3 regions of the Lysinibacillus sp. FSL P4-0201 genome follow, and region 1 is predicted to be linked to each of the others. Evidence: riboswitches for the same ligand, from Rfam matches in the RefSeq annotation. Region 1 holds a riboswitch; each other region holds the start of a gene.
The links. A riboswitch is a leader RNA that binds a small molecule or an ion and turns the genes downstream of it on or off. The one in region 1 is predicted to bind thiamine pyrophosphate.

Region 1 (10,959 bases):
CATTAGTGGTGCCCACTTCCCTTCATTTCATCACCTTATTTTATTCATTATAGAAGCTAAACACAAGATAATGGACTTACACCCAGATGGCTATTTGTATAACATGTGAACATTAACTGATTCTGGAATTCCTCCTCACTAATTCTTCCAAATGACACATCCTTTTTAAAAATTTTTTCATAGCTTTTTTTTTATCATTTTCGTTATTTCCCAAAACCTCAGATAATTGTTATATAACAAATTTTTTCTACTTAACAAGCTCCCATGGAATTTAATAGCAGAATAATAAAATACAGAAAATTCTCTTTTATGTTTGTATTTTCTCCTACATTCATTTTTATCAACAACAAACTATTTTAACAATATTATTTCATCAGAAAACTGCACGCTCTTTTAAACAGAATTTTTCTAATAAATCCTTATTATTTCTATGTTATTTCCACAAAACAGAAGTGACTAAAAATTATAAAAACTCAAAATTTAGTATTGCATTATAGGATTCTCCCCCATAAAATAAGTGAATATAACGACGAACGAAAAAGAAATATGTCGTTTAAAACAGAAATATATAACTTTAGGGGGAATAATAATGGCGAATGTTTCAAGCAAAAAACAGGCCCAATCAATTGATTATCATGCAATTGAAGCAATGGAATCGTTTAATAGCTTTGTAAAAAAGAAAAATACCTTTCTTTTCTCGATTACAGCAGTGTTTTTAATTCTTTATATCCTGCTTCCGATTCTTGCTTTCCAGCCTGTACTACAACAAAAATTCTTCGGAAATATTACGGGTGTATGGGTTTATTCTGCAGGATTATTTATCATGACCATTGTGCTTTGTACAGTATATGTAAAAAAAGCTGCTTCATTCGATAAAGCTGCAGCCGCTGTTCTTGCAGAGTATCAGGCGAAAGGTGGAAAATAAATGAACATCGTATCCATAGGTTTCTTTTTAGCTATTGTTGGCTTAACACTTGTTGTTACCTATATTGCAGCAAAGCGTACATCTTCTGCGGCTGATTTTTACACTGCTGGTGGTGGTTTAAAGGGGTGGCAAAACGGCTTTGCGATTGCTGGTGACTATTTATCTGCGGCAGCCTTTCTTGGGGTGTCTGGTGCAATTGCCTTAACTGGCTTTGATGGTTTCTTCTTCTCTGTAGGCTATGTAGTAGCGAATTTAGTGCTGCTTTATGTCATTGCTGAGCCAATGCGAAACTTAGGCCGCTACACGTTAGCAGATATGTTAACGGCTCGTTTTAATGAAAAGCGAATTCGTGGTGTGGCAGCGTCTGGTACCATTATTATCGTAATTCTTTATATGATTGCACAGCTAGTTGGTGCTGGTGCATTGATTAAGCTATTATTCGGTATTGAGTATTGGATTGCCGTTTTAATTGTCGGTGTTATGATGACAACTTATGTATTGTTTGGTGGTATGACAGCGACTTCTTGGGTGCAAATCATTAAAGCAAGTCTATTATTATTCGGAACAGGTTTATTAGCGGTTTTAGTGTTAATGAAATTTGACTTCTCTCTTATGAAGATGTTCGACACAATTGCAGTAGATCATGGCGAAAAGTTCCTTGTACCTGGAATTAAGTATACAAGCACAATCGACTCCGTTTCGATGATGATGGCTTTAGTTTTAGGAACATCTGGTTTACCACATATTTTAATGCGTTTCTTTACAGTAAAGGATGCAAAGACAGCACGTGCCTCTATTTCTTGGACAACTTGGATTACAGCTATTTTCTTTTCATTAACAATTTTCTTAGGGTTCGGTGCATTAAACTTTGTAGGTTTAGATCAAATTCTTGCTGAAAGTAAGGCTGGTAATACAGCTGCTCCGCTTCTTGCGCATTACTTAGGTGGAGATGTATTGATGGCATTTATCGGCGCAGTGGCATTTGCGACTATTTTAGCCGTTGTTTCTGGTTTAGTACTAACAGGGGCTTCAGCCATTTCTCATGATATTTATGGAGAAATCATTAAGGGCGGTAAATTAACAGAGAAGCAACAGGTAGTAGCAGCTCGTACAGGCTCTATCTCAATTGCGATCGTGTCTATAATTCTCGCTCTGTTTGCACAAAGCTTAAACGTTTCATTCCTAGTATCATTCGCCTTTTGTATCGGTGCGTCAGCAAACCTACCTGTAATCCTTTATACAATCTATTGGAAGAAATTTAATTCTACAGGTGCTGTAACTGCGATGGTAACGGGGTTAGTATCATGTTTAATTTTAGGAGCAATGGGACCAAATGTGTGGAGCCCTGTTGAAGGTGCGGCTATCTTTGTTGGACAACCACTTGTGCCACTTGCTGTTCCAGCGATTATTACGATTCCATTAGGCTTTATTGCTGGATACTTAGGTACTGTTCTTTCATCTAACAAAGTGCCACAGGAAGAAGCAGAACGTATTTATAAAGAAATTCGTGTGAAAGCAAATACAGGCGTGTCTGTCTCTGATATTTCACATTAATATTTATACACCTCCTGCATAATGAATCTCAATTCAAAAAATGCAAAAAAATAGGCAAAAAATTCGATTTTTGGTCGAGTTTTTCGCCTTTTTTGTTATTCAATATCTACCAATTTATTTATCGAACAATATTATTTCACTTCCAAAAAACAGAAAAAATCCAATTTTCACTAGGTAAATAGTGTTTATTTTTAATTGAAAAAACAAGATTTTTTTGTAAATTTACCCTTCATTTTTTGTTAAGAATCTAGATTTCTCTTCACTTCATTTATTTATCTGAATTTTCTAAAACCCTTTATATTCTTGGCTTTGCGCCATTTTTTCTCTCTTAGGAGTATTTTCTGAAAAATTTTTTTTACATAATTTTTCTGAAATGTATTGCAATTTTGTGAACTGTTACATAAAATGAAAATGTGAATTCACTAAACTAGCAAAATCAAGTCTTGAGGTAGAAAAAATATACACAAAATGGGGAATGTTAATGGCGAACAATCAAGCAAAAAAAGGTATCGTGATTGACTATGATTCAATTGCAAATCAAGAATCATTTAAGTCTCTTGTACGAAGAAAGAACTCTTTTCTTTGGTCAATGACTGCCATATTTTTATCGGCATACATGTTGTTACCAATTCTGACATCGTACACGACAATTCTACACCAAAAGGCATTTGGGGAAATTACTTGGGTGTGGATCTATGCAGCAGGTCTTTTCATCATGACATGGGGGTTATGTCATTTATATGTAGCAAAGGCAAACAGCTTCGATAGAGAAGCAAAAGCGATTATCGCTGAATACGAGAACGGAGGTGGCCGCCGATGAGTAACGGAATGAGTCTTACAGCCATATTCTTCTTCGTAGCCATTGTTGGTTTAACATTAGTTATTACATGGTGGGCATCTAAACGTACATCTTCAGCAAGTGATTTCTATACTGCTGGTGGTGGCTTAACAGGCTGGCAAAATGGACTAGCTATCGCTGGTGACTACTTATCAGCAGCATCCTTCTTGGGTATCGCTGGTGCTGTAGCATTATTTGGATTTGATGGATTCTTCTTCTCTATTGGTTATTTAGTAGCTTACTTAGTGGTATTATATATCGTTGCTGAGCCATTACGTAACCTTGGGAAATTTACATTAGCTGACATGATTACAGCGCGTTTTGATAACGCCAAAGTCCGTGGAACAGCTGCTTTAAGCACTATTACAATTGTTTTATTCTACATGATTGCACAACTAGTTGGTGCAGGAGCACTTATTCAATTACTTTTAGGAATCGACTATTGGATCGCCGTATTAATCGTAGGATTCATGATGACTACTTACGTACTATTCGGTGGTATGACAGCAACATCTTGGGTACAAATTATTAAAGCTTGTCTTTTAATGTTGGGTACAGTTATTATTTCGTTCTTAGTATTAAAAGAGTTCGGCTTCAGTATCTCTACAATGTTTAAAGAAATGACAACGGTTACTGACAGTGGAGCTGCTTATTTAAACCCAGGTCTTAAATATACAAATGGACTTGATACAATCTCTATGTTAATTGCGTTAGTATTAGGTACTGCGGGTCTTCCACATATCTTAATGCGTTTCTTCACAGTAAAAGACGCGAAAACAGCTCGTTCATCTGTTATTTGGGCTACTTGGATCGTAGGTATCTTCTACGTTCTAACAATTTTCTTAGGCTTCGGTGCAGCAGCATTCGTTGGGAAAGAAGATATTATCGCAGCAAACGCTGCTGGTAACATGGCTGCCCCACTTCTTGCAGAAGCACTTGGTGGCGACATTCTATTCTCATTCGTTTGTGCAGTAGCATTCGCAACAATTTTAGCGGTAGTAGCAGGTCTTGTACTTTCTGGTGCATCTGCCCTATCTCATGATATTTATGGACAAATTATCAAAAAGGGTAAAATTACAGAAAAAGAGCAAGTTCTTGCAGCTCGTATCGGTTCGATTACAATCGCTGTTATTTCTATCCTATTAGCACTTGGTGCACAAACATTAAACGTTGCATTCTTAGTATCTTTAGCATTCTGTATCGCAGGATCTGCTAACCTTCCAGTTATCATCTACACAATTTATTGGAAACGCTTTAATACAGCGGGTGCTGTTACTGCGATGTTAACAGGTTTAATCTCTGCGTTAGTATTAGTTGCTATGTCTCCAAACGTTTGGAATCCAGTTGAAGGTAAGGCAATTTTCGTTGGTGATCCTTTAATTATGTTAACGAACCCAGCCTTAATCTCTGTACCACTTGGTTTCCTTGGTGGTTTCATCGGCACATTACTTTCTAAAGAAACAGATGATGCGAAGTATCGTGAAGTTGACGTTAAAGCAAACACAGGTATTTCTGTACAGGACGTATCTCACTAATACACTCGACAGCCTCGTAAGTATCTTGCTTACGAGGTTTTACTTTTTCTTCCCTATTCGCTACTATAGAATTAAAAATGAATTGGAGGCGATGCTCATGTCACAATCTAAAGCTAAAAAGAAACGGATGCACATTAAACGCACAGTTGGTAAAGATGTTGAAAAAAATCGACAATCTATCTCTTTTAGTACACATGAACGTCTAACGAAAACAAAAAACGAAAAATTAGAGCATGATTATACGAAATATAAAAAGCAGTATAAGGACGAATAACTCGTACCCTATACTGCTTTTTCTTATTAAAGCCGATAAAATGTTTTCGTGTTTTGCGTAATAATTTTGGCCACTACCTGTGTTGATAGCCCTTTGATGGAGGCAATCACCTCAATCGTTGAGTGCATCATCCAGGGAGATGTACGCTTCTTCGTAAACGGTCCCTCAAACGGCCAAGGACCATCCGTTTCTACCATCATTAGTTCAATGGGATAAGCATGAATTAGCTGTTGAATTTCCTCTTCGTACAAGCAATCTGGCGTAATGGAAATAAAATAACCTCGCTCTATCATGCGCTTCACAATAGCTTCATCCCCTTTAAACCAATGAAAATGGGCTTCGTGAAGCTGATGCTTTTCCAGCAAATCACACACAATATGGGCGTCCTCATATACTGCGTGTAACACAATCGGCTTGTCCAGCTCCTTCGCCAATACAACAAAACGCTCTAATAGCGCCACATAGGGACGTTCATCAATCGCTTGCTCTTGTTTTAAATAATAAGGTAGACCCACCTCACCAATAGCAACCATATCATTCTGATGCGAACGAATCCAATCAAATAAAGCTGTCTCATCATTTGGACTTAGTAAAGGCTGTTCAGGATGAAAGCCAAAAGCAGCCTTTACTTGCTGATAGCTATTCGATAAACGCAACGTTCTTTCACAAGAGGAAAGTTGCATACTAACCGCGATTACAGCTTTCACTTCTTCTAATAAGGAAGGAATTTCCTCATCGGTGTACTGATCCAAATGAATATGCGCATCAATCAACATACATATCACCCTTTTCCTCCTGTAAATACATAAACAATTGTTGCTTTAACGCTGTGAATGCTGCAGAATGTCGAATTTCCTCTTTCCGAGGTCTTTCAAACGGCACGATGATTTCCTTTTTAACGGTAGCAGGACGTTTGGTTAAAACAAGTATGCGATCTGCTAAAAAGAGAGCTTCCTCAATACTATGTGTAACAAATAGAATGGATTTGCGGTACTCCTCCCAGATAGATAAAAGCCATGCTTGCATTTCCAGTCGAGTAAATTCATCCAACGCAGAAAATGGTTCGTCTAAGCATAAAATCGGCTTATCACTGACCATTGCTCGAATAAAGGACACACGCTGCTGCATGCCTCCAGACAGTTCGTTCGGGTAGGCATGGATAAAAGAGGCAAGACCAACCTTTTCTAACCATTCCTTGGCACGTTCAACATTTGATTTATGTTGTAATTCCTCTACAAGCGTGACATTTTCTACTATTGTACGCCAGGGTAATAGACATGGCTGCTGTGGCATATAGCCAATCGTTCCTTTTTTTTGTTGGATATCCTCTCCATTCAATAAAATGGCTCCTTGATCAATTGGCGAAACACCACCAATTAATTGAAAAAGTGTACTTTTACCACTGCCTGAAGGACCCACGATGGCCACAAACTCTCCATCCTTGACGTCAAAAGAAAGTTGATCAAGGACTTTGAGCGCATCGAAGGATTTAGCGATGTTTTGAATGCTGAGCATGATAGCCTCTTCCCTTCACCATGAATTTTTCAATTAAACGAATACCACTAAACAATAGTAAGCTCAAGAGAACAATCGCAAAAATTGCCACAAATACGCGATCCGTACGGAAGGAGGACTGGGCTAGGGTCATGTAAACACCAATACCCCTTTTTGCACCAAGCCACTCCGCAATCACAGCCCCCATCACACTATATGTAGCCGCAATTTTAATGCCTGAAAAAATAGCAGGATAGGCATAAGGCCATTCCAGCTTCCAAAAGGTTTGTGCCCTTGTAGCACCAACCATGGCAAAATAATGCTTTAATTCTGGAGCTGTTTGTCTAAATCCATCCATCGCTGCAATGACAATCGGGAAAAAGCACACAAGACAGATAATGATAAGCTTCGGTAATAAGCCAAAGCCAAACCAAATAATAAGGAGCGGTGCCAAGACTAGAATAGGAACATTCTGCGACATAATAAGAATTGGATAAAACAGTTCTCGAATAAATGTAAATCGATGCAACACTATTGCCACCGTTAGCCCACAAGCGATGCCAATGGCCAATCCTAGTAGAGCTAATTGTACCGTAGCGAATGCATGTGGTAGAAAGGTTTGATACGACTGGATGGCTTCCGACAAAATACTACTTGGTGCGGGTACTAACCAATGAGGAACTTCAGCAAACCGCACGATTAGTTCCCATATGAACAAGAGGAAGGCGATAAAAATTATCGTCCTTCCCTTCTGTAATGCACGTTTCATTACTGATATTTCTCCGTTAATGTATCCATCGTAATACCTGTTGGCTGATATAAAATTTTCACTTGTGTAATGACATTAATGGCACCAAGTTCGATCATCTTCTCATTCATTTTTTCAATGATTTGGAGCAATGTTGAAAGCTCACCCTCCATCGTTGTTTCCAATGGATGTACCTCATATTTCACCCCAGAAGCATCGATCACCGCAATTGCTGCATCGACATATGGTATAACATCTTCATATTTCTCTGTCTTCGGAATGATTTGTACACTGATTAATGAATTTGCCATCTTATTTGGCCTCCTTTTTAGGTAAGAAATCATTAGTAAAGGCTTTTTTCGCATCAAATTCGCCCTCTAGTACTTGATTGCTAGACATCCATTTCGCGTAATTTTCCCACACAGAAAGCTTTTGCTCTCCCCATTGCTTGGCATCATCCTGATATTTATCAGCCAGCCATTCCTGACTTTTATGCACTAATGCTTTATCTAAATCAGGTGCCGCTTCGATTAAAATATCAGCCGCTTCACTTGGGTTTTCAATTGCGTATTCATAGCCCTTCGATGCAGCTGCCACAAAGGCTTTGACTACATCCGGGTTGTCCTGTATCATTTTTTCATTTGTAGCTAAAACTGGCGTATAATAATCCAATTGATCACTATAATCTGTAAGATATAGCATATTAATCTTTTCCCCACGCAGCTCAGCCTCAATCCCAGTCCATGCATAATAAATCCAAGCAAAATCTATATCTTTTTCCATCATTGTGAAGAAATCTAAATCCCCTGCATTGACGATATCTAGCTTATTAATATCTGCCTTTTCTTTTTGCATGAGTGATTGTAAAACGGCTTGCTCTAATGGTGCGCCCCAACCACCATAGGTTTTACCTTCAAAATCCTTTGGCGATGTAATGCCCTTTGAAGCAATAGAAGCAAAGCCAGATGTATTATGCTGTATAATTGCTGCGATGGAGACCAGCGGCACATCCTGTACTCGTGCCTGTGTTATGCCTTCCTGATAGCTCACGCCAAAATCCGCCTTTCCAGAAGCAACAAGCTGATCTGCGCCCGCCTCACCAGGCATAATAATATCAACATCTAAACCCTGTTCCTCAAAATAACCGAGTTTTTTGGCAACATATAGTCCTGTATGATTTGTATTCGGCGTCCAATCCAGTACCACAGACACCTTTTTCAGCTTGTCTGCAGCCTGCTTGTCATCCTTGTCACTACAGCCTACTAATGTCAATAGTGCTGCCAATAAAATAAAAAACCATTTTTTCATGCGAAAGCCTCCCAGTTTGTAATATGAAAGTGTTCATGAATGAATGTTGTCACCAGAAGAAAGCGTATACAATGTTGGCAAGCTGTTGCTTGAAAACATAAAAAAACGCCTAGGATTCCTCCCAGACGTATTGCAATCAATCTTCAAAACTTTGCTTTTTGAATAGATGTTCCCTACGCTGGTACGAGCCAAATCAGGTTCAAAGGGTCAGCGTCTACCGGACACAATCTCAGCTAGCAATTACTAGCCCCCCTACATTCTTTCGCTATGAACTTTTCGATGATTATTATACCCATAGTTTCACTTAAATGACAAGGTGCTATTTTTGAATAGAGCTTAAAGCCCAGCGCTCCTAAGAGGCTGGGCATGCTTTTAGCTTGGTTTCTGTTCTTTTTTGGCTGTTACAACATGAGAAATTGCTCCATCTGTTGCAATATCCACTTTAAATGAACCATTGGAATGGCGATCCGCACGAGACAATGCTTGTACGTCAATCATCTCTTGAACACCTTTTTCAGTTTCAATCACAACCTGCTCCTCGTCTGTTGCTTGAACAACTGCCACAATTCGGTGAGGGTTTGCTTTTAACTCTGTTAATACTTTTAGTCCACGTTTTGCACGACTCGCTACTTCAACTTCAGCGACATTCATTTTCTTTACGGCCCCACGCTGTGTCACAATTACTACATAGTGGGTAACATCAGGCTGTAACACATTGACTCCAACTAAGGCTTCTCCATCTTTTAGTGTGATCCCTTTCACACCGCCTGTTTTCACACCTGTAACTGGTAACTCCTCCATAGGGAAACGAATCGCATAGGCTGTATCCGTTGTGAGCATCAGCTCCACGTCATCTGTTACAAATGATGCATAGATCATCGCATCACCAGCCTTGACGTTCATCGTTTTAATTGGCTTTGAATAACGTGTTACCGCATAGTCTGCGAGTGGTGAGCGCTTAATTTGGCCATCTTTTGTGGCTGTGAAGACATACGTATTTGGCTGTTCAAATGTTTCGAAGCCATAAACCGCAATAATGGATTCATCTTCCCCTGTTGGCACAATACTTGAAATATGCTGGCCGAGATCCTTCCAGCGTATATCAGGCAGCTCATGAACAGGCTGATAAATATAATTGCCTCGATTTGTGAACAGCAATAGATGGTGCTGTGTATTTAAGTTTGCTTCATACAATAAATAATCTGAATCCTTCATGGCAAAATCTTGCCCGTTTGAAGCGGCATGAGAACGTGTGGATGTACGTTTAATATAACCATCCTTCGTTACTGTTACGACAACCTCTTCACTTGGCACAAGGACATCCAATGTAATTTTAATTTCTTCAATTTCTTGCTCAATCTTCGAGCGACGAGGCTCTGTAAAGCGTTTCTTAATATCTAGCAACTCTTGTTTAATAACACGCACAAGCTTAGCCTCACTTTGCAGAATCCCCTCTAGCTTCGCAATTAACTTATTTAACTCGTCCTGTTCCTGACGTAGCTCTGTAATATCCGTATTCGTTAAACGGTATAATTGCAGGCTTACAATGGCCTCTGCCTGTACCTCTGTAAAATCAAACTTCGCTTGTAAATTAAGCTTCGCATCCTTCTTATCATTAGAAGAACGGATCGTCGCAATGACTTCATCTAAAATGGAAAGGGCTTTAATTAATCCATCTACAATATGGGAACGATCCTTTGCCTTTTGTAAATCATAAATGGAACGGTTTGTTACCACTTCTTTTTGATGGGCAATATACGCATCTAGCAATAATGGCAATGTCATCATCGTTGGACGACGATTATGAATGGCAATCATATTAAAATTATAAGCTACCTGTAAATCCGTTGTTTTAAACAAGTACTGTAAAATTCCTTGTCCTGGTACATCCTTTTTCAGCTCAATTACGACACGTAAGCCTGTACGGTCTGATTCATCTCGAATTTCTGCAATGCCTTCTAGTCGTTTATCTACACGTTGCTCATCAATTTTTTTCACAAGATTCGCTTTATTTACATCATATGGTAACTCAGTGATAACAATTTGCTCTTTACCACCCTTGATTGGTTCAACAACTGCTTGTGCACGGACGATGATTTTACCACGACCTGTTTCATATGCCTTTTTAATGCCATCAACACCTTGAATGATTCCACCCGTTGGGAAATCAGGTCCTTTAATCACCGTCATCAATTCATCTACAGTAGCATTAGGCTTGTCTAAGCGCATCAACACAGCATCCAGTACTTCATCTAAGGCATGTGGCGGAATATCTGTCGCATA
Region 2 (10,959 bases), 2.2 Mb from region 1:
CATACTGAAGTTCTTCTTGATTTTGAATATACTGATCCCAAGATTCATGTTAATTTGTATAGAATTTATTTTGTGTATTTGGTTTTACACCTTCTGAAGTAAGGAGCAGTTAAGGATATAATTCCCATTTCTTTTGTAGCTTAATTTTAAAATCATGATTAGTATCATTTTCTCTTAAATCAATAGACCCTTGTGTTGCAGCAACTTCTTCTGCAGTATTGGTGAAATCCATCCAAGTAAAACGTAGAAGTGTAAGAAAGCAAAAAACAATCCAGCAACGAGAAGTATGGTAAATTTTTTGAGAATATTTTCTTTTTTATCATAAACAATAAATTTCGATAAATACGCTCTATTCTCCTTCAATAGTAACAGTATCCCTATCAATTCTTTCGGAAAATAAACGATAATAATACAAGGAATAGTTTCTAAGGAGGAGAATGTATGAGAATCGTGCTAGTAGATGATGAATATTTACCATTAACGAGACTAAAAAACTTGCTTGAAAAAAGTAATGTCTCGGGAATTGAAATAGTTGGAGAATACACAGATTCTCTAGAATTACTTAAAGATATAGAGATCCTACAACCAAATGTTGTATTTTTAGATATTGTCATGCCTGATATGGACGGCTTAGCATTGGGCGAAAAGATTCAAGAAAAAATACCTGATGTTGAAATTGTTTTTACTACAGGTTTTGATCAGTATGCTATTGATGCATTTAATCTACATGCTATTGACTATCTATTAAAACCTATACAAATTGCACGTTTAGAAAAAACTTTAGAACGGCTAGAGCAAATCAAGAACAAAGTAAAAGAAATTAAACCTAGACTAACAGTAATCAAGCTTTTTGGTGGCCTTCATGTTGTTTTACCAAATGGTCAGTCACAACCGATTAAATGGCGAACTTCCAAAGCTAAAGAACTGTTTGCTTACATGCTAGAGCATAAAAATGAAATGATTTTCCGTGATACGCTTCTAGAGTTATTTTGGCCAGAGTCTGATATTGATAAAGCATCAAAACAACTTTATACAGCCATTTATACCATACGGAAAACATTAAAAAACTATGGGGTTGAGGGCGTGAAAATTTCAAGTCCATTGCTAAGTTCTGGCTACAAACTAGTAGTTGAAAATATTGTAGTGGATGTAGAACTATGGCTATCTCGCTTAAAATCATTACCTCCAATACAGCAGACAACAGTCGATGAACATGAACAAGTATTCCGGATGTATACGGGTGATTATTTAGGAGACTGTGATTATTTATGGGCGGAAAGTGAAAGAGAACGTTTAAGGAGACTGTGGTTGCACTATGCTCAGCAACTAAGCGAATTTTACATAAGAAATGAAAGTTACAATGCTGCTATAAAGGTGCAGGAAAAAGTGCAAGAACTATATGCTGATGCAGAAGATAACTATTTTACTTTAATGAAGCTTTATGAGCTACTGAGTAATTCAGCTGCCGTTGAGGAGCAATACTGGCTGTTAAAAAAGATGCTTCAAGAGCACTTGGCAGTGGAACCAAGAGAGGAGATTGAGGTTTGGTATCGTAGGTGGAAGCAGGCAAATGCTATAATACAAGTAGATGCTTTTAACTAGATAGTTTTTTAAACAGGACTCTGTAGCTTTCAGAGTCCTGTTTTTAACTTCAAACAGCCTAATTTTTACCTGGCTTATACTGTCCCGTGTAGGTAGAAATCGCACTATTTAATTGATCTACCGCATATGACACATCCGATTGAGTCGAATTGCTATTAACTAAAAGTGATTCAGCGTGTGAAACGGCTGAGTTAAAAATATACCACTCATTGTATGTTGTCCAATTAGTAGTTGATGGTATACCTATCCCATTTTCTGAAACCATCACGTACATATCTTTTGCATGATTTACAAGTGATTGTAGATAAGTTTTATCAACATATTGTCCACTATTTCCAGGTTTATAGGCATTCTTATAAGTCCAAATAGCATTATTTAAATTATTGATAGCGTTGGCAATATCTGCTTGAGTTGCATAATAATTATTTACGACTGCTTGAGCAGATGAAACAGCAGAATCAATTGCATTTTTCTCTGATTGAGTAGTCCATTGAGAATTATATGGAATATTCGATCCATCCCAAGACACTGTAACATATTGAATAGAATTAATTAAAGACTGTAGTGATGCCTTATCACCGTAGCCATACTTTGTGCCATTCTTTTGTGCAGCCTGGTAGACTACCAGTGCATTTTTATATTGAATGATGGCGTTCTTCACTTGTTCTTGAGAGGCGCTATTATTGTTCGCTACAGCTCTTGCAGTCACTACAGCAGAATCAAATACTGCACGGTCTGTATGTGTTGTCCATTTATCCGTATTTAATATATCATAGCCGTTTACAGATACTTGTACATATGGCGGGGATGCAATTAGTGCATTAAGTTCTTTTTTATCAATGACAGGGAGCGTTACTGAGATACGGCTATCGTTCACCTGTACATTATTTACTAGATGCCCTGAATCTAAAGCTACTTTAGCTCCACCTTTTACAACGATTTGCTCAATTTTACCTTCTCCATAAAGGTTGAAATCTTTTGTTACATCAATTGTAAGTTTTTCAATATTAGCCATTGCTCCAAAGGATTCTACTTTGCCTACTACCTCTACTTTGGAAAGAAGTTGATCAGACGATACGTTGACTTTAGTACGGGCTAAATTGATGTTTGATGATTTCATATCGATTAAAGTAACGTATAGCCAACTTACCTTTTTCGTTACAATTGGTTTTAGTGTAATTGTTTCACTTACTACTACATCATCAAGTGTAACAGCTTTTTTTACTCTGTTTGTAATGATAAGCTGACCATCCACACTAACGTTTTGAACTTTTACATAGTCCGCGTTAACAGTGAGGTCTCCAGAGATTTGTGCGTTACCTCCATCAAAATAAACAGATTTTTTGCTGGTACCTGCTTTGTTTAATATTAATGCTGTAATGTCGGTAATTTGTCCGTTTTTCACTACAATAGTTGCTCGGGCATTGGATAATGCTGTTTTATTTGATGTATTGAATAGGGGCTTTAATGCAGATTGAATTCTAAATGTACCGTTAGATGTTATCACAGTATCTTTTGTTATATTTTTGATCGTTACGGATTCACCTATCACCTTTTTGGCTGCTGCCACCTGTGTCTCATATAAATTTGATTGTATTTGAGATGTTGTGGCACTTGCCGTAGACATTGGTAATACTAGTGTCGCTGTAATAGCCGTGACCATTAATGTTGATAGCGCTTTATTTTTCAATTTAAGTCACTCCAATCATTCTATTTAATAGTTAATATATCATATTTTTCTATAATTTAGAATTAGAAGAGGATGTTTTACTATGAATCTCCATTCAAATAAGTCATTAGTCCTTTATATTGAAAAATAAATGTTTGGTGAAGTATCGGTATTTTTCTCTATAATTCTGTAAATTTTCTACTTTATTCGCTAAATATTTTATTGTGATACAATCCTCCATCCATTATTATTAGTATAAAAGTGGGGGTGTTAGTTATGAAAAAATCAAGAGGAATTGCCTTAAAACTTTCTTCCCTTATAATAGGATTATTTCTTATTTTATTTTTATCCTATACTGTCATAACGGGGATTATTATAAAAAAGCAAAGTGTTGAAGACGCAGAGCATGGAACATTACAATCGGCTGAATCTTCTGCAGCTATTATGAGTGAAAGATTTAAGAAAGCCAATACGACATTACAAACAACAAAGCGTATCATAGAAAGCATGGAGAAGAATAATACGTTGTCTACCAAGGGTGTCATAGACGTAATGGAAAACAATTTAGCTAGCAATAATGACATTCTTGGAGTAGGAGCAATCTTTGAGCAAGATTCTATTATTTTAGAACCAACTGAAGCTGCTTTAGTAGATACTAAAAAACGTTTTATCCCTTATTTAAGTAAGAACGGAAATGATATCTCGACTGCTCTAATCGAAGGTATTGATGATAAGAGTATTTCAGAATGGTATTGGGTACCAAAAGAAGAGAGACGTGCAGTTTTGACAGAGCCCTATGATTATAATGTAAACGGCCAATCCGTATTAATGACAACCATTTCAGTGCCATTAATCAATGCTTCCGGGACATTTTTCGGTGTATTGACTGCCGATGTATCAATAGATTTTTTAAATGATTTAACAAAATCGAATGCCCCAGAAGGCGGTTATGCGGCAATTATTACGAATAAAGGTGTGCTAACAGCTAACAGTTTTGGTGATGAGCTAGTTGGGCGCAATATGCAAGAGGATCCTACTTGGACAAGTATTAGTAAGACAATAGAAAATGGTGAACTAACAAGTATGTACGTTGACTCTAATCAACTGAAGGAAAAGGCCTATAATGTTTTTGCTCCAATGATTTTAGAGGGTATTGACGAAACATGGACTGTTCAAGTCGTGTTAGCTGAATCAAAGATTCTAGAAACATATAATCATGTATTTGTATTTACGATTATTGCCTCCATTATTATGGTGGTTTTGATGACAGCTGCAAGTGTGTTATTCATCTATAAACAATTAAAACCACTTAAATTTTTACGTGCATCGATTGAAACTGCAGCCGAAGGGGATTTAACACAAAAGGTAGAAGAGCGATATATTAAGCCTGATGAAATTGGTGCAGTTGCTGTGGCCTATAATAATATGTTAGATAAAACCAATAGTGCGATTCAAACTGTACTAAATTCCACGAGGTTATTGAACCAATCTTCTAATCAGGTAAATGAGGCATTTAATGAGGTAGTTGCTTCTAGTCAGGAGGTTTCCGTAGCTATCAACGAGATTGCACAAGGAGCTTCGAAGCAATCAGAGGATACAGAAGAAACAAATTATCGAATGATGGATTTATCAGATCAGATTGATGCTATTACGGCTCTTTCTAATGAAATGGATGAGCTATCTCATAAAACAGGTGTAACAACGGAAAAAGGATTGCATGAGGTTGAAAGTTTAAGAGAACGTAATATGGAGACAAATGAAATGAATGGGCGTATCCAGCAGCAAATGGAATCATTAGCTTCTAATATTGCCAATATTAATCAGATTATTGCTTCGATTCAAAGCATTACCGAGCAGACTAATCTGCTAGCTTTAAATGCAAGTATTGAGGCTGCACGTGCTGGTGAACATGGTAAAGGATTTGCTGTAGTTGCAGAGGAAGTTAGAAAGCTAGCAGAACAATCTAAGAATGAAACAGAAATTATTAAGAGTACAGTAGAAAGTATTCTTGAAAATTCTCAGCAGACGGTTGCTGTGATTGCATCTAATGCAGATTTAATGCAATCTCAAAATGAGTCCGTACAAAGCACGCAACTAGCATTTAAAGATAGCAGTGACTTGTCGGGTTCAATTGCAAATTCTATTAGTGAATTAATGAATAAACTATCTAGCATGTTAGAGCATAAAAATCAGGCAATCATGGCTATCCAAAGTATTTCGGCTATTTCAGAGCAAACAGCAGCCTCTGCGGAACAAGTAAGTGCTTCTGCAATGGATCAACAAGTAGAATTACAAAAAGTAGCAGAGTCTATTCAAAATATGAACGATATTTCAAACGAGCTACAAGAAGTTGTAAACCGATTTAAGCTTGCTTAAAAAGAAAGGCTGCCTTCAATATAGAGGCAGTCTTCTTTATGGTGAAAGCCGGAGAAATTGACCTAGAAGGAATTCAACACTACTATTAACACTGGAAGGGGGACATTGATATGATGTATCTCGGAATGATTTTCTTTCAAATTGTTGTACCTATTTTAGTGTTACTTGTAATAGGCGCTATACTACAAAAGAAATTTCGCTTTAATTTAAAAGCATTGTCTCAGCTTATTACATATTGCTTTATGCCAGCAGCTGTTTTTGTAAATTTATATGAAACACATGTGGAATTAACTGTACTGGGAGAGGTCGGATTATTTATTGTACTCTTTATCGGTAGTCAAATGATACTCAGTCACTTTATGGCAAAAGTGTTAGGTTTAGCTAGAACAGAGGCAGCTGTCTTTAAAAATAGTGTTGTGCTCATTAACTCGGGTAATTACGGTATTCCAGTGGCTCAAATGATATTTGCGACGCAACCTATTGGAGTAGCCATTCAGGTCATGCTCGTAATCTTTCAAAATATGACTACGTATACATATGGTTTATACAATTTAATTTCTTCTACAAAGTCAGGTATGACAATCATCAAGGATTTCTTTAAAATGCCTATTATTCATGCGCTGATTATAGGTGTCGCTATGAATTATTTTGATATCGGTATTCCACAGTTTATCAAAATACCAGTAGAACATGTGGCAGATGGATTTATTGCTGTGGCTCTAATTACTTTAGGTGCGCAATTATCACAACTAGAGATGAAATCAATGTTTAATAAAACCGTCTTTATCAGCTGTTTGACGCGACTAATTATTGGACCATCTGTTGCATTGGCCATTATTTATATATTGGGATTAGATGGAGTCGTCGCACAATCACTGTTTATAGCTAGTGCTTTTCCAACATCCCGCAATAGTTCTAGTCTAGCATTGGAATATGATGTAGAATCAGCAACAGCCGCGCAAGCTGTTTTATTTTCAACCATTGTAAGCTGTATAACTGTAACCATTGTGATCTATTTTGCAGAAGTATTATTTACCTAGTAAGATAAAAAATAACTTCCATCTCTTAGTATTATCTGCTACACTAGCATCAAACTAAATAGTATTAACTAGGGGAGTCTGATGAGTCAGGCTGAGAGGGAAACGCTACGAAGTTTCTTGACCCTTTGGACCTGATCTGGCTCATACCAGCGTGGGAAAGTTAAGAAGCTATTGCAGAGTATGCAATCAATAGACCTTTACATTCGTGGCCGGATCCAAATAATTATTTTGGATTCGGCCTTTATTTTTTGGATTGTTGGGGTGAGCTAGAATCGGTCCTTATATCAAAATAAATTTAAGGGAGAGAAGTAGCTCATGTCAGCAATTAGTGAAAAGAATATTACCATTATGTCCAGCTTTGAAGGAAGCAAAAAAGTATATGTGGAAGGATCACGCCCAGATATTCTAGTACCTATGCGAGAAATTGCATTAAGTCCGACAACAGGCAGTTTTGGAAATGAAGAAAATGCTCCTATTCGAGTATATGATACAAGTGGGCCCTATACAGATCCAGCCTACCAAGTAGATATTACGAAAGGTTTACCTGCCTTACGAAATGCATGGATTCAAGAGCGAGGAGATGTAGAAGCATATGAGGGACGCTCCATTAAACCGGAGGATAATGGCTTTCGTCATGTTGATGACCCGCGTATTCAAGAAAATGTCTTCCCTGAGTTGGCGAGAAAGCCTTTGCGTGCTAAAAAAGGTAAAAATGTGACACAGCTTCACTATGCACGAAAGGGAATTATAACGCCTGAAATGGAGTTTGTAGCGATTCGTGAAAATATGAATCCTGAATTTGTACGTTCAGAAATTGCAGCTGGGCGTGCTATAATGCCTTCTAATATTAATCACCCTGAGGCAGAGCCAATGATTATTGGACGTAATTTTCATGTAAAGATCAATGCGAATATCGGGAATTCTGCTGTATCTTCTTCCATTGCAGAAGAAGTTGAGAAAATGACCTGGGCAACTCGATGGGGCGCAGATAATATTATGGATTTATCGACTGGTAAACATATTCATACAACTAGAGAATGGATTATTCGAAATGCGGCAGTGCCAGTGGGAACAGTGCCAATTTATCAGGCTTTAGAAAAGGTAAATGGTGTAGCAGAGGATTTAACGTGGGAGGTTTATCGTGATACTCTCATTGAACAAGCTGAGCAGGGTGTGGATTACTTCACCATTCATGCAGGTGTCCTTTTACGCTATGTACCACTAACAGCAAATCGTGTGACAGGTATTGTATCTCGAGGTGGCTCTATAATGGCACAGTGGTGTTTATATCATCATCAAGAGAATTTCCTGTATACACATTTTGAGGAAATCTGTGAAATTATGAAAGCCTATGATGTTGCTTTTTCCTTAGGTGATGGTTTACGCCCAGGCTCAATTGCAGATGCCAATGATGAGGCACAATTTGCAGAGCTTGAAACACTAGGCGAGCTAACACAGATTGCTTGGCAGCATGATGTTCAGGTAATGGTTGAGGGACCAGGTCATGTACCAATGCATCTGATTAAAGAAAACATGGACAAGCAATTAGAGGTTTGTAAGGAAGCGCCCTTCTATACATTAGGACCACTCACAACAGATATTGCTCCAGGTTATGACCACATTACATCAGCCATTGGGGCAGCCATGATTGGCTGGTTTGGTACAGCGATGCTTTGTTATGTGACACCGAAAGAGCATCTTGGTTTACCGAATCGCGAGGATGTTCGTGTGGGCGTTATCACTTATAAAATTGCTGCACATGCTGCTGATTTAGCAAAAGGTCATCCAGGTGCACAACAACGAGACGATGCACTGTCTAAAGCGCGCTTTGAGTTCCGTTGGCGTGATCAATTCAATCTGTCACTAGATCCCGAGCGTGCAGTGGAATATCATGATGAGACACTGCCAGCAGAGGGAGCAAAAACAGCACACTTTTGTTCTATGTGTGGGCCTAAATTCTGTAGCATGAGAATTTCACAGGATATTCGTAATTATGCGAAAGATAAGGATTTGAATACGACTGAAGCGATCCATCAAGGTATGAAAGAAAAGGCTGAGGAGTTTAAAAAAGCAGGCAGTCAAATTTACCAATAATGAAAGAAAAGGCTTATGTCAAAAAAATAGACATAGGCCTTTTCTTAATAAAAAAACTCCATGTGAATAGTGGATTCACATGGAGTAAAAGTTGGATTTGGATATCAATAATAAAGTGGAATATTAAACGTTTGTTGGTTGTTTTACATATGGATTTGTAAGGTCCATACCTTCTAAGGAAAGACCCATCGCTTTAGCGACACCTTCACCATATGCTGGGTCAGCTAGATAGCAGTGAAGGATGTGACGGCGTTTGATGAATTCTTCAACAGAAGCCATATCGTTCGCGGTATTTTCAAATAAGCGTTGCTGCTCTTCCGAAGTCAATAGACGGAATAGTTTACCTGGTTGTTCAAAGTAATTATTATCGTCTTCACGGAAATCATGAATACCTGCATGACCATCAATACGTAATTCAGGCTCTTTATGGTCTAAATTATGCTCCCACTCACCATAGCTATTTGGTTCATAGCTTAATGTCGAACCAAGATTGCCATCAAAGCGCATTGCTCCATCTCGGTGGAAAGTACGGAATGGACATTTTGGTGCGTTGACAGGAAGCATATAGTGGTTTACACCAAGACGATAGCGTTGGGCATCCGCATATGCAAAGATACGACCTTGTAACATTTTATCTGGTGAGAAGCTGATGCCAGGAACAATGTTAGATGGTGCGAATGCAGCTTGTTCAACTTCTGCAAAGTAGTTGTCTGGATTTTTGTTTAACTCGAATTCACCTACAGGAATTAATGGGAAGTCTTTTTTATACCATACCTTTGTTAAATCAAATGGGTTGTATGGTAGCTCACGAGCTTGTTCCTCTGTCATTACCTGAATGTACATTTTCCATTTAGGGAAATCGCCTTTTTCAATTGCTTCATATAAATCACGTTGTGAAGATTCGCGGTCTTGACCAATAATCTCATTAGCCTCGGCACCAGTTAAGTTCTTAATGCCTTGCTCTGTACGGAAGTGGAATTTAACCCAAACACGTTCATTATTAGCATTGATAAAGCTATACGTATGAGAACCAAATCCGTGCATATTACGGTAACCAGCTGGAATACCACGGTCAGACATAACAATTGTCACTTGGTGAAGTGCTTCAGGTAATGAAGTCCAGAAATCCCAGTTAGAGTTGGCATTTTTCATATTTGTACGTGGGTCACGTTTTACCACATGGTTTAAATCTGTAAAGTGTAACGGGTCGCGGAAGAAGAATACAGGTGTATTGTTCCCTACTAAATCCCAGTTTCCATCTTCTGTATAGAATTTAAGGGCGAAGCCACGAATATCTCGCTCTGCATCTGCTGCACCACGCTCACCCGCTACTGTAGAGAAACGTGCGAACATTTCAGTTTTCTTGCCGATCTCGGAGAAGATTTTCGCTTTAGTATATTGTGAAATATCATGCGTTACAGTAAAAGTACCAAATGCACCTGAGCCCTTTGCGTGCATACGACGTTCTGGAATTACTTCACGGTTGAAATTTGCTAGTTTTTCAACTAACCATACATCCTGAAGTAAAAGTGGGCCACGTGGACCTGCTGACATAGAGTCATGGTTACTTACTACTGGAGCACCACCTGCTGTTGTAAAGCGACGGCTACGATCATTTGCGTTTGTCATATTAGTTTACCTCCTGAAAAAAATGTGAGTCAAACTCTTCGTCTATAACTATAACAAATATAAAATAGAATTGCTAGTACATTATAATAATTATCGTTAAAGAATTTTTATATTTAAGTATAAACTATAAATATATGCGCTAGACATAGGGTTTATACATAGTTTTTAACTTAAATTTATTTTATTTAATCTCAATTTTATAGATAATTGTCATATTAAGATCAAGATAATGACATCATGATAAAATCTTTATTGAAAATATAATCAACTAATTGAAAATTATTTTAATCAATCTTTTAATTTTTTCTATATCGGTTAGGCGTAATACCAATTTGTTGCTTAAATAATTTTATGAAATAATTTGGGTCATCAAAACCGTTTAAATGAGCGATTTCGCTAATAGCAAAATCTGTTTCTCGCAGCATTTTTGTGGCATGATGAATTCTTACTTGCTGTAAATAGCGCTTAAATGGCAAGCCTTGTTTTCTTGAGAAAATTGTACTTAAATAATTGGGGCTTATTCCAAGCTTATGAGCGACAAAGGGAAGA
Region 3 (10,959 bases), 950 kb from region 1:
GAAACAACTTGAAAAAGAGGGCTATGATGTTGAATATCTTCGTGTCGATCGAAGAGGGGTGATTTCTCTAGATGAGCTTCGTACTAAAATACGAAAAGAAACAATTTTAGTTAGCATCATGCATGTGAATAATGAAATGGGCGCAATTCAGCCTATTAAGGAAGCAGCAAAAATGATTCATGAAATGAGTCGTGCTGCCTTTCATGTTGATGCTGTGCAAAGCTTTGGGAAATTAGCAATATCCTTTAAAGAAGAAGGACCTGACTGTATTTCTATCTCTGGTCATAAAATTCATGGCTTTAAAGGCTCAGGAGTGTTAGCATTCCGTAAACCCATAAGATGGCAGCCCTTTGCTCTTGGTGGAGGTCAGGAATTTGGTATGCGTAGTGGTACTGTAGCAGTTCCGCAAGCTGTTGCTTTAGCGAAAGCGGCTCGACTTGCTGTTGAAACAATGAACGAACGCACAAATAAATACCGTCAATGGCACGATGAAATCCGAACTCAGCTAGAAAGTTATGGCGAAGCAGTCCATGTTTTATCAACCCCACAGGGAGCTGCGCATATTGTGTCATTTAGTGTTCGTGATTTAAAAGGGGAAGTCATTATTAATGCTATGCAAAAACGTGGTGTCATTGTGTCGACATCAAGTGCATGTTCTTCCAAGCAAACGAAAACAAGTCATGTTGTCGAGGCGCTTCACCTTGATGAGCATTATAAAAAAGGCGTGATTCGCCTTAGCTTTGGCGCACATAACACAATAGAAGATATAGAAAACTTTAAACAAGTACTAGCAGAAGTAATGTTGGAACTCAAAGGAGAAAATAAGTAAATGATTTGGAAAGAAATTTTAATTAGATATGGTGAGCTTTCTACAAAAGGTCGCAACAAAATGGATTTTATCCGCCGTTTACGTGAAAATATTCGTCATGCCTTTGCAGATTTAGGACAACTGCATATTCGCACAGAACGTGACCGTATGTTTATTGCCATAGAAGACGAAGCACAAATGCAAATGCTAATTACAGGTTTACCTAAAATTTTTGGTATTCAATCATTTAGCCCTGTCGCTGCATGCGATAAAGATATGGACAGTATGAAAAAGCTCGCTATCACTATTATGGAGACATTTAAAGATGAGCCACATACATTTAAAGTAGAGGTAAAACGTACTGATAAAACATTTCCTTTAGAATCTCATGCCATCCAACGTGAGATCGGTGGCTATGTTTTACCACAATTTCAAAATTTATCTGTTAAAGTGAAGCAGCCTGATATTGAGCTACGTGTAGAAGTTCGCCATGATGCAACTTATATGATGGCACAAGTCATTCCTGGTGCAGGTGGAATGCCTGTAGGATCAAATGGCAAGTCTTTATTAATGCTATCTGGCGGTATTGATAGCCCTGTCGCAGGTTATTTAATGATGAAGCGTGGTGTGCGATTAGAGGCAATTCACTTCTTTAGTCCACCTTATACAAGCCAAAATTCATTGGAAAAAGTTAAGGTGCTTGCCAATGAATTAACAAAATTTGGTGCTAGTATTCGCTTGCATGTCATTCCTTTTACTGAAATACAAGTTCTTATTAAAGAAAAAGTACCTTCTAATGTATCGATGACGACAACACGCCGAATGATGTTGAAGGTTGCTGATCAGGTGCGTGAGGAAATTGGTGCACTTGCTATTGTAACGGGCGAAAGTCTTGGACAAGTGGCGAGTCAAACGCTTGAAAGTTTAACAGCAATAAACGCAGTAACAAATACACCTATCCTTCGTCCGCTGATTTCATCTGATAAATTAGAGATTATTGATATTGCAGAAAAAATCGGCACATACGAAACATCTATTCAGCCATTTGAAGATTGCTGCACGATTTTTACACCAGCAAGTCCAAAAACAAAACCGAAGCTTGAAAAGGTTGAGCATTATGAAAGCTTCTCTGACTTTGATGAATTGATCGAGCGAGCAGTGAAGAATCGCGAGGTCTATATTTTCCCTAAGAAAGAAGAACAACAAGATAAATTTGCAGATCTACTATAAGGATTCAAAAGCCGTCTCAAAGCCCATTTTGAGACGGCTTTTTTGTATGGATATTGTTATTCCAATAGAGGTACAATTTACCTCTAAATTTTTTGTATTAAAAATCTAATATCGCACATTCTATATTCACAAGGAGGTGAGAAACATGGCTTCAAACAACAACCGTAGTTCAAACCAGCTTGCAGTACCTGGTGTACAACAAGCACTAGATCAAATGAAATACGAAATTGCACAAGAATTTGGTGTTCAATTAGGAGCTGAAGCTTCAGCTCGTGCCAACGGTTCCGTTGGTGGTGAAATCACTAAACGTCTTGTACAAATGGCAGAATCTCAATTAAAAGGTATGCCAAACAACAACCAATAAATGCTGATTAAGCATTTATAAACTTAAAACCAGTGACCGTAAAAGGCACTGGTTTTAGTTTGTTTATTGATCATTTATTTATACGAGATAAGGATCTAAATGTAGCTACTGTATGATTAACATCTTTGCTTTGACAAATAGCTGAAATAACAGCAACACCATCAATCCCCGTTTGAAATACAGAATGTGCATTTGTGAAATTTATTCCACCAATTGCTACAATTGGTAATTCAGGATGTAATGAATGTGCCTCCTGTAAAAAAGATGTACCACATGGTGGTTGTGCATCACTTTTAGAGGATGTTGGAAAGATTGGACCGATACCAACATAATCAGCTTGATGGTTAATAGCTATTTGCAATTCTTCCTCGCAATGGACAGATACACCAAGAATCATGTTCCCGATTCTTTTACGTGCTACACTTACAGGTAAATCATCTTGTCCGATATGAACACCATCAGCTCCTAGTCGTATCGCTAGATCAACATCGTCATTAATGATAAAGGGCACATGATAGTGATGACATAGTTTTTGACATTGGCGTGCAAATTGTTCATAGGCAAGTCCAGTTAACGCGTGAGGACCTTTTTCACGAAATTGAAACATTGTAATGCCTGCTTGCAAGGCTTTTTCTAGGATATAGATGGGTTGTTCTTGAGGAGGAACATTGCTCGTACCCATAATAAAATAAAGCTCCAAATCCTCACGTTTCATGAATAATCACCTCACAGCCTTCCTTATACTGTTGATAAGCAAAATGATTAGTGGGTCCATGACCATTTCCAATCGATAAATTAAACATAATAGCTAATTGGATAAATTTTTTAGCTTCTATAATGGCATTTTCCAGAGCAAATCCTTGTCCAAGAAAAGCAGTAAGTGCTGCGGAAAATGTACATCCAGTACCATGCGTATTTTTTGTTTGGATTCGTGGAGACTGCAAAGAAAAAGAACGTCCATTTTTGCAAAATACATAATCAATGGCATAAAGTGGATCTGCTAAATGACCACCTTTAATGATGACACATTGTACACCTAGCTGTAACAAGCTTTGAGCTACTTCTTTCATATCTTCAAAATGATGAATAGATCTCCCAGTAAGTGTCTCTGCCTCGGGTATATTGGGCGTAACAACCGTAGCAAGTGGTAATAAAGTTGAGCGTAAGGCATCGATAGCTTCTTGCTGTAATAGGCTTTCCCCACCTTTTGCAATCATCACCGGATCAACAATCAGTGGAATGTTTAGCTCCCTGATCTTGTATGCAATTGCTTTGATAATTTCTGAGGAATAAAGCATTCCTGTTTTAATCGCAGCGATTGGAAAATCTTCTACTAAGGCCTCTAATTGTTTTTTTATAAAGGAAACGTCAATAGGGCAAACACCTGTTACACCCAAAGTATTTTGAGCAGTTAGAGCAGTAATAACAGAAGTACCAAACACTTCTAATTCCTGAAATGTTTTTAAATCAGCCTGTATACCCGCGCCACCACCACTATCTGAGCCAGCGATTGTTGTTACAATATGCATGAAGCTGCACCATCCTTTGATAAGCGATGTATAGCATTGAGTAAGGCTATTTGAAAATCACCAATGTCTGCAGTAAATGCGGATGCCAGTACACCTGCTTTTTTATAGTAAGTAAGTGTTTCTGTTAATTGTTGGTAAGGATTATGGCTTACACTATAGGCTGCGCCACAAATTGCGCTAAGTAAACAACCTGTACCCGTTACTTCCGTCATTTGTGGATGACCACCAGCGATCCATTGGCTATGCTTGCCATCAGTTATAAAATCGCGTTCTCCTGTGACAATAACAATGCATTGATAGCGTTGAGCCAATGATGTGGCTTCTAATTCCATAGCGATAGTGCCATGACCACTATCGACACCTTTTTGTTGCCAATTTACACCAACTATTGCTGCTAGCTCGCCGAGATTACAGCGAATCACGGCAAAGTGTATGTTTTCCAGTAAGTATCTTACGGTTTCCTTACGATAAGTTGTGGCTCCAACTCCGACAGGATCTAAAATAACAGGAATACCAAGTTTATTGGCTTTTTCACCTGCTAATAACATGGCACTTTTTGTGCGATCATTAAGTGTTCCAATATTAATTAATAATGCTTGAGCAATGGCCACCATCTCCTCTACCTCTTGGTAGTCATCGGCCATTACTGGTGAAGCACCTATCGCTAATAAACCATTTGCTTGAAAATTTGCCACTACATAATTTGTAATACAATGGATAAGTGGTTGCTGTTGACGAATTGTTTGAAAAATCATTGTAGTCCTCCTTTAGGGATGGACGTAAGCATGCAAAAAAGGCTCTTTTTGTGTAAAAATGCACGAAAAGAGCCTTTCATCTGAAAACGATGTTTATTGCTCCCTACGTCAGTATTAACTAACAGGTTCAAAGGGTCAGGTTTTACCTTCTCAACTCTTACGAGTCCCCCTGCAATCTTGCTTTTAGTTGACCAAAATGTACCATACTTTTCATTTGTATTCAATAGCAAGTTTTCCTATAGATAAAATGTGACCGATGCCATATAGGAGGGTATGATAGTTGTCATGACTTTACCGAAATTAAGCACAAACCATTGAAAATGCTGAAAAAAGAGTTTTATAATGTGTCATAACAAAAGGGGGCAATTGCCATGAAAAGACAAGATTTAGTTGCACCAGAATGGTATAACATAGTAGAGGAAATTGAAAAATATGCTCAGGATGCAGCCAAAAATGCTTTAATCATTTATGAAGAAAACCAAGACATCCAATGTATTACATATGCACATTTATTGGAAAAAGCGAATCAAGCAGCACATGTATTCACCAAGCAAGGTTTAAAGAAAGGTGATGTCATTTTAGTAATGGTACCACGTTCGGTTGAAGCATATATTGTGTATATTGCTGCATTGAAAGCGGGTTTAACTATTATTCCAAGTTCTGAGATGTTAAGAACAAAGGATATTGAGTATCGAATTCATCATGCAAATGCTAAAGCAGTTATTGCATTTGAACCCTATATTGAACAGTTCGATAAAGTGGGAAATTTACAAGACATACTGCAATTTGTCATAGGGAATGCACATGAACCTTGGCAGAACATACTTGAAAAAATGAATAATCAACCTACAACCTACATAAATCCTATCCCAACAAAAAGCACAGACAATGCATTTTTAGCCTATACAAGCGGAACAACAGGAAATCCAAAAGCAGCAGTGCATACGCATAGTTGGGGCTATGCTCATTTACGAACAACAGCACCACATTGGTTGGGTGTACAAGAAAATGATATTGTTTGGGCGACTGCAGCACCAGGGTGGCAAAAATGGATTTGGAGTCCATTTCTAGCTACTTTAGGCAGTGGTGCTACTGCATTTGTCTACAAAGGTAAATTTGAAGCAGCTTCTTATTTAGCATTGCTTGAGAGATTCAAAATCAATGTACTATGCTGTACACCAACTGAATATCGTTTTATGGCAGCGCTTGAAAATTTACATGAATATGATTTAAGTGCAATTCGCCAAGCTGTATCAGCTGGTGAGCCATTAAATAGTGAGGTTATTAGAGTATTCTTGGAAGCATTCAAATTACAAGTGCGAGATGGCTATGGACAAACGGAAAATACATTATTGGTAGGCACAATGGTAGGGATGGAAGCGAGAGTTGGGTCTATGGGAAAACCTACTCCTGGCAACACTGTTGAAATTATTAATGATTTGGGCAAACCTGTTACAATCGGAGAAGTTGGTGATATTGCTGTTCATCGCGAAACGCCAGCACTCTTTAAAAAATATTTAAATGATCCTGAACGTACAAATTTACAATTTCGTGGGGATTGGTATATTACAGGAGATCGTGCCTATAAAGATGAAGATGGCTACTTTTGGTTTGACGGACGAGGAGACGATGTTATTATATCCTCAGGCTATACAATTGGCCCTTTTGAAGTAGAGGATGCTTTAATGAAACATCCAACTGTAAAAGAGGCTGCTGTTATAGCGAGCCCTGATAAAGTAAGAGGAAATATTGTCAAAGCATTTATTGTTCTGCGCAATGGTGAAAAAGGTGATGGAGCGCTTATTCAAACACTCCAAAGTCATGTTAAATCATTGACCGCTCCTTATAAATATCCACGTGCTATTGAATTTGTAGAGGAACTACCAAAAACATCTTCTGGGAAAATTAGACGTGTCGAATTACGGCAACAAGAAATCAAACACCTCCAATTATAATCATTTCCTAGGAAATAATGTCGAAAATCAAAGTTCATCAAAGGTATGGACTTTGATTTTTTTATTTTTTTTAGGTAAGGTAATATGAGGAAATACATAGCTTAAAGCTTTTTGTGTTTAATTATTGCAAAAAAATGAAACAAATTGGCAAGTCATACGTATTACGTGTTGAGGAGGCGGAAAGACATGAATGTAAAAAGGTGGGTTGCTTTAGTAGTGGCTGGTGTTCTTTTACTATTTTCGTTAGGAATTAATACCATTTTTGCGCTATTTAAAGCAGATTTCCTAGGTAATTTTGATAGCTTAATGGCAGGTAATAGCTTAGATGTATATGAAAATGTCATTGAAGGGGAGAATTTTGATAAGCGAATTGCTTATTTAAAGGTAGATGGAACGATTCAAGATATCGGCTCAAGTACATTGTGGCAACCAGTTGCCTATGATCATCAATTTTTCTTAGAACAATTGGATAATATTTTATATGATGAGTCCATACAGGGTGTTGTTTTAAGCGTTAATTCACCAGGTGGTGGTGTAAAGGAATCTGCAGATATCTATAAAAAGCTACTAAAAATAAAAGAAGAACGACAAATTCCAATTTATGTATCAATGGATTCTATGGCAGCTTCAGGTGGTTATTATATTTCTGCACCAGCAGATAAAATATTTGCCCATCGTGATACAATAACAGGCTCTATTGGTGTCATCATGCAATCAATTAACTATCAAGAGCTGGCTGAAAAAGTAGGAGTCAAATTTGAAACGTTTAAATCGGGAGAGCATAAAGATATGCTAAGTCCAATGCGTGAAGTGACAGCAGAGGAACGTGCAATGATGCAAGATATGATTAATGAAACGTACGAAGAATTTGTAGATATTGTAGAGCAGGGACGTAATATGTCTGAAGCAGAAGTGAAGAAGGTTGCAGATGGTCGTATTCTTGGCGGTACAAAAGCACTTGAAGCAGGGTTAATTGATGAAATTGGTGATGAAGAAGCGGCCATTGCAGCTCTTCGTGAGGATTATGGACTTGAAGATGCGGCTTTATTTGAGTATTCATACGATATGGGTGGCTGGCAATCATACGTAGGTATGAAAATTGGCTCCATGTTCGGTCCCTCCGCCGAAGAAAAAATGCTAATGAAAATCATGACGGACTATAGCGCTCCGAAAATGATGTATCTATATGGGGAATACTAAGGGGGGAGCACAATGACAAACAATGAAATTGTTATGCAAGGTTCACCCTCATTGGAAAATGGCTTCTATATAAACACTTCAGGAGAATCAGCACATGAAAAAAACTATGCATTAAAAACTGCTGGTTTTTGGGTACGATTTTGGGCATTTTTATTAGACGGATTCATCATTTCTGCTGTAGGTGGAATACTCGTCAATCCTATCTTCTATTTAATGGATTGGTCTTTATCTGATTCGGTTTGGTATGCGCCAATTTCTATTATTTCAGCAATTTTCTACTATAGCTATTTTGTGCTGATGACCAAGTTCTTTGGGCAAACACTAGGGAAAATGGTGTTCGGATTACGTGTAATTTCATTAAAGCACGATCAGCTAACTTGGTCAGATGTGTTATTCCGTGATTGGATTGGTCGTATCATCAATAATATTTTTATGCCACTGTATATTTTGGTAGTGATTTTGCCAGAAAATCAAGGCTTACATGATTATTTTGCCGATACAACAGTGGTACACGAAAAAATCTTTATTGAAAAGGCTTCAACACCGACTACTTTACCAAAACAAGAAGAACATATAGAAATTACTGTGCAAGAAGAAAAAATAGACTTAGCCAAGCTAGAGGAAAAAAATGAACAATAAACATAAGACTGTCTCAAATTAGGAGACAGTCTTATCTATTTCTAAGTATGTAAGCTATCATAGTTGCAATTAATTCCCTTCATTTAGTAATATTATGTACATATGATGATTAGGAGGCGTTTAGATGGCACAAGTAACATTTAAAAATGGTCCAGTGACACTAGTAGGAAATGAAGTAAAGGTGGGCGATCAAGCTCCAGATTTTACGGTATTAGCGAATGACCTATCACCTGTAACATTAAATGATTCAGAAGGAAAAATTCGTTTATTTAGTGTTGTACCATCATTAGATACTGGTGTATGTGATGCGCAAACACGTCGATTCAATGAGGAAGCAGCTAACTTAGGTGATAATGTAGTCATTTATACAGTATCTGTGGATCTTCCATTCGCTCAAAAGCGTTGGTGTGGTGCAGCAGGTATAGATGCAGTCCAAACTGTATCAGATCACCGCGACCTTTCATTTGGTGAGGCATATGGCGTATACATTCAAGAATTACGTCTTCTGACACGTGCAGTATTCGTTGTGGATGCAAACAATAAAGTAACATATGTTGAATATGTACCTGAAGCTACAGATCATCCAAACTATGAAGCGGCCATTGCAGCTGTCAAAGCACTAGCATAATAAGCTGCTTTTAGGCTAAGATAATACTAGACAAAGGGGCTGTGACAAGTGTTTGTCACGGCTCTTTTCTGCGTGAAAGGAAGTTAGATATGGAAAATATCGAAAAGTTATTTGGTTTGCTAAATGAGCATGCCGAAAAAATCGAAAAAGAACACAATATAACGTTACTAGAAGGATTATTAGATGGGTTAGAGGCATGGCTTGATGGCGAAGTTGATTTTTCTCAAAAAGATGCAACAAAAGAGGATATTCGTAAAGCTATTCAAATTGCTATTTTAAAAGGGATGCGCAAAGGCTCACAGCCGAATCATCAAATGACTCCTGACACGTTAGGGCTATTAGTTGGCTACTTTGTGGAGCAGATTTTTGCAGAGCGTCTTGAAAATGAAAAGATCTCGATCATGGACCCAGCAGTAGGCACGGGCAATTTATTACTGACGGTTATGAATTTATTAGATGGAAAAGTGGAAGCAACAGGTGTAGAGGTGGATGAGCTACTTATTCGTCTTGCTGCGGCAACTGCTGACTTAACAGAACAACCTATTTCTTTATACCGTCAAGATGCCTTAGAAGATTTATTGGTCAATCCAGTGGATGCCGTTGTTTGTGATCTACCTGTAGGTTATTATCCAAATGAAGAAGTGGCGCTCGATTATGAATTATGTCCAGCGGAGGGGATGAGTTATGCCCATCATTTATTCATCGAGCAATCAATGAATTATACAAAGGATGGCGGCTATTTATTTTTCCTTGCACCATCTCATCTGTTTGAGTCAGAGCAGTCTAAGCAATTACACAAATACATTCAAAAACATGCGTGGATTCAAGCGATTATTCAATTACCTGACTCGATGTTTGCAAATAAATCATTAGAGAAGAGCATTGTGATTTTACAAAAACAATCGAAGGAATTGAAAGCACCTAAAGAAGTCCTATTAGCTAAAGTACCAAATATGCAGAATAAGCAGGCACTTGCGCTATTCTTTGAAAAAGTGAAGATGTGGAAAGAGGGCAAGTAATTGCTCTTGAGTGCAAGTAAAAAGGTATCCTATACAAGGATACCTTTTTATGTATTACAAATTAGTTTTCAGGCGTACGGATAACTAGTACGTCACATTTAGCTGAACGTACAATAGCCTCAGATACAGAACCGATTAGGAAGCGTTCTACTGCATTTAGACCAGTTGCACCACAAATGATTAAATCTGCGTCTACGATGTTAGAAAGCTCTTTTGTTATGATATTTTTTGGAGAGCCATACTCGATGATAAGATTAACATTCGTTAAACCTTCATCTTCAGCTTGCTTTTTGTAACCATTTAATAGTTCTTCAGAAAATGCTTGAGCACGCTCTGCAATGGAACGGTCATATGCTTCGATAGCAGCAAATGAACGAGTATCGATTACATTTACTAGATTTAACACTGCACCTTCGTTTCGTTTTGCAACATCAATTGATTTACGAAACGCGTATTCAGCTTCTTTTGAACCGTCTACTGCAACAACAATGCTTTTATAATGATTAGCCATTTGAAAAACCTCCCTGATTTGTATATGTTGATTATACCAAATGATTTTCTAAAGGAAATACTTTCCGCAAGAAAAATTATGAAAATGTGAAGGCATTTCATGTAGAAATGTTAATTAATTATAAATATCTAATTCCCACTATTTGCAGTGTGTAAACGTCTTTTGATTGGTTTCAACTACACATGAATCAGCTCCATTAACTGCTACCTATACTCCTTTTTAGTTTTTAAATATAGTAATTTATAATGATATACAACGTTTGAATATTTGTTATTTTGGAAATCTTATAAATTTTATCTGCATTTGCATTAGTTAAAGCTT

Region 2: linked by a shared signal. The riboswitch ahead of thiC (phosphomethylpyrimidine synthase ThiC) and the one ahead of MKY76_RS12365 (ABC transporter substrate-binding protein) in region 1 are both predicted to bind thiamine pyrophosphate.
Region 3: linked by a shared signal. The riboswitch ahead of thiM (hydroxyethylthiazole kinase) and the one ahead of MKY76_RS12365 (ABC transporter substrate-binding protein) in region 1 are both predicted to bind thiamine pyrophosphate.

The regions. Positions count from the first base shown of each region.
Region 1 is NZ_CP151995.1:2,466,899-2,477,857, forward strand. It holds gene MKY76_RS12315 (SCO family protein) at 1-3, opposite strand, end outside; gene MKY76_RS12320 (DUF485 domain-containing protein) at 590-925, shown strand; gene MKY76_RS12325 (cation acetate symporter) at 926-2,479, shown strand; gene MKY76_RS12330 (DUF485 domain-containing protein) at 2,961-3,299, shown strand; gene MKY76_RS12335 (sodium/solute symporter) at 3,308-4,852, shown strand; gene MKY76_RS12340 (hypothetical protein) at 4,950-5,126, shown strand; gene MKY76_RS12345 (TatD family hydrolase) at 5,153-5,902, opposite strand; gene MKY76_RS12350 (ABC transporter ATP-binding protein) at 5,892-6,641, opposite strand; gene MKY76_RS12355 (ABC transporter permease) at 6,616-7,389, opposite strand; gene MKY76_RS12360 (thiamine-binding protein) at 7,389-7,679, opposite strand; gene MKY76_RS12365 (ABC transporter substrate-binding protein) at 7,681-8,676, opposite strand; TPP riboswitch at 8,830-8,940, opposite strand; gene parC (DNA topoisomerase IV subunit A) at 9,049-10,959, opposite strand, start outside.
Region 2 is NZ_CP151995.1:252,632-263,590, forward strand. It holds gene MKY76_RS01200 (response regulator) at 442-1,602, shown strand; gene MKY76_RS01205 (S-layer protein) at 1,661-3,292, opposite strand; gene MKY76_RS01210 (methyl-accepting chemotaxis protein) at 3,548-5,647, shown strand; gene MKY76_RS01215 (AEC family transporter) at 5,758-6,687, shown strand; TPP riboswitch at 6,748-6,862, shown strand; gene thiC (phosphomethylpyrimidine synthase ThiC) at 7,003-8,781, shown strand; gene MKY76_RS01225 (catalase) at 8,905-10,410, opposite strand; gene MKY76_RS01230 (response regulator transcription factor) at 10,707-10,959, opposite strand, start outside.
Region 3 is NZ_CP151995.1:3,417,598-3,428,556, reverse strand. It holds gene MKY76_RS17175 (cysteine desulfurase family protein) at 1-829, shown strand, start outside; gene thiI (tRNA uracil 4-sulfurtransferase ThiI) at 830-2,038, shown strand; gene MKY76_RS17165 (alpha/beta-type small acid-soluble spore protein) at 2,184-2,402, shown strand; gene thiE (thiamine phosphate synthase) at 2,473-3,117, opposite strand; gene thiD (bifunctional hydroxymethylpyrimidine kinase/phosphomethylpyrimidine kinase) at 3,107-3,931, opposite strand; gene thiM (hydroxyethylthiazole kinase) at 3,919-4,686, opposite strand; TPP riboswitch at 4,770-4,867, opposite strand; gene MKY76_RS17145 (acyl--CoA ligase) at 5,058-6,641, shown strand; gene sppA (signal peptide peptidase SppA) at 6,828-7,841, shown strand; gene MKY76_RS17135 (RDD family protein) at 7,854-8,480, shown strand; gene tpx (thiol peroxidase) at 8,605-9,108, shown strand; gene MKY76_RS17125 (class I SAM-dependent methyltransferase) at 9,198-10,127, shown strand; gene MKY76_RS17120 (universal stress protein) at 10,189-10,638, opposite strand.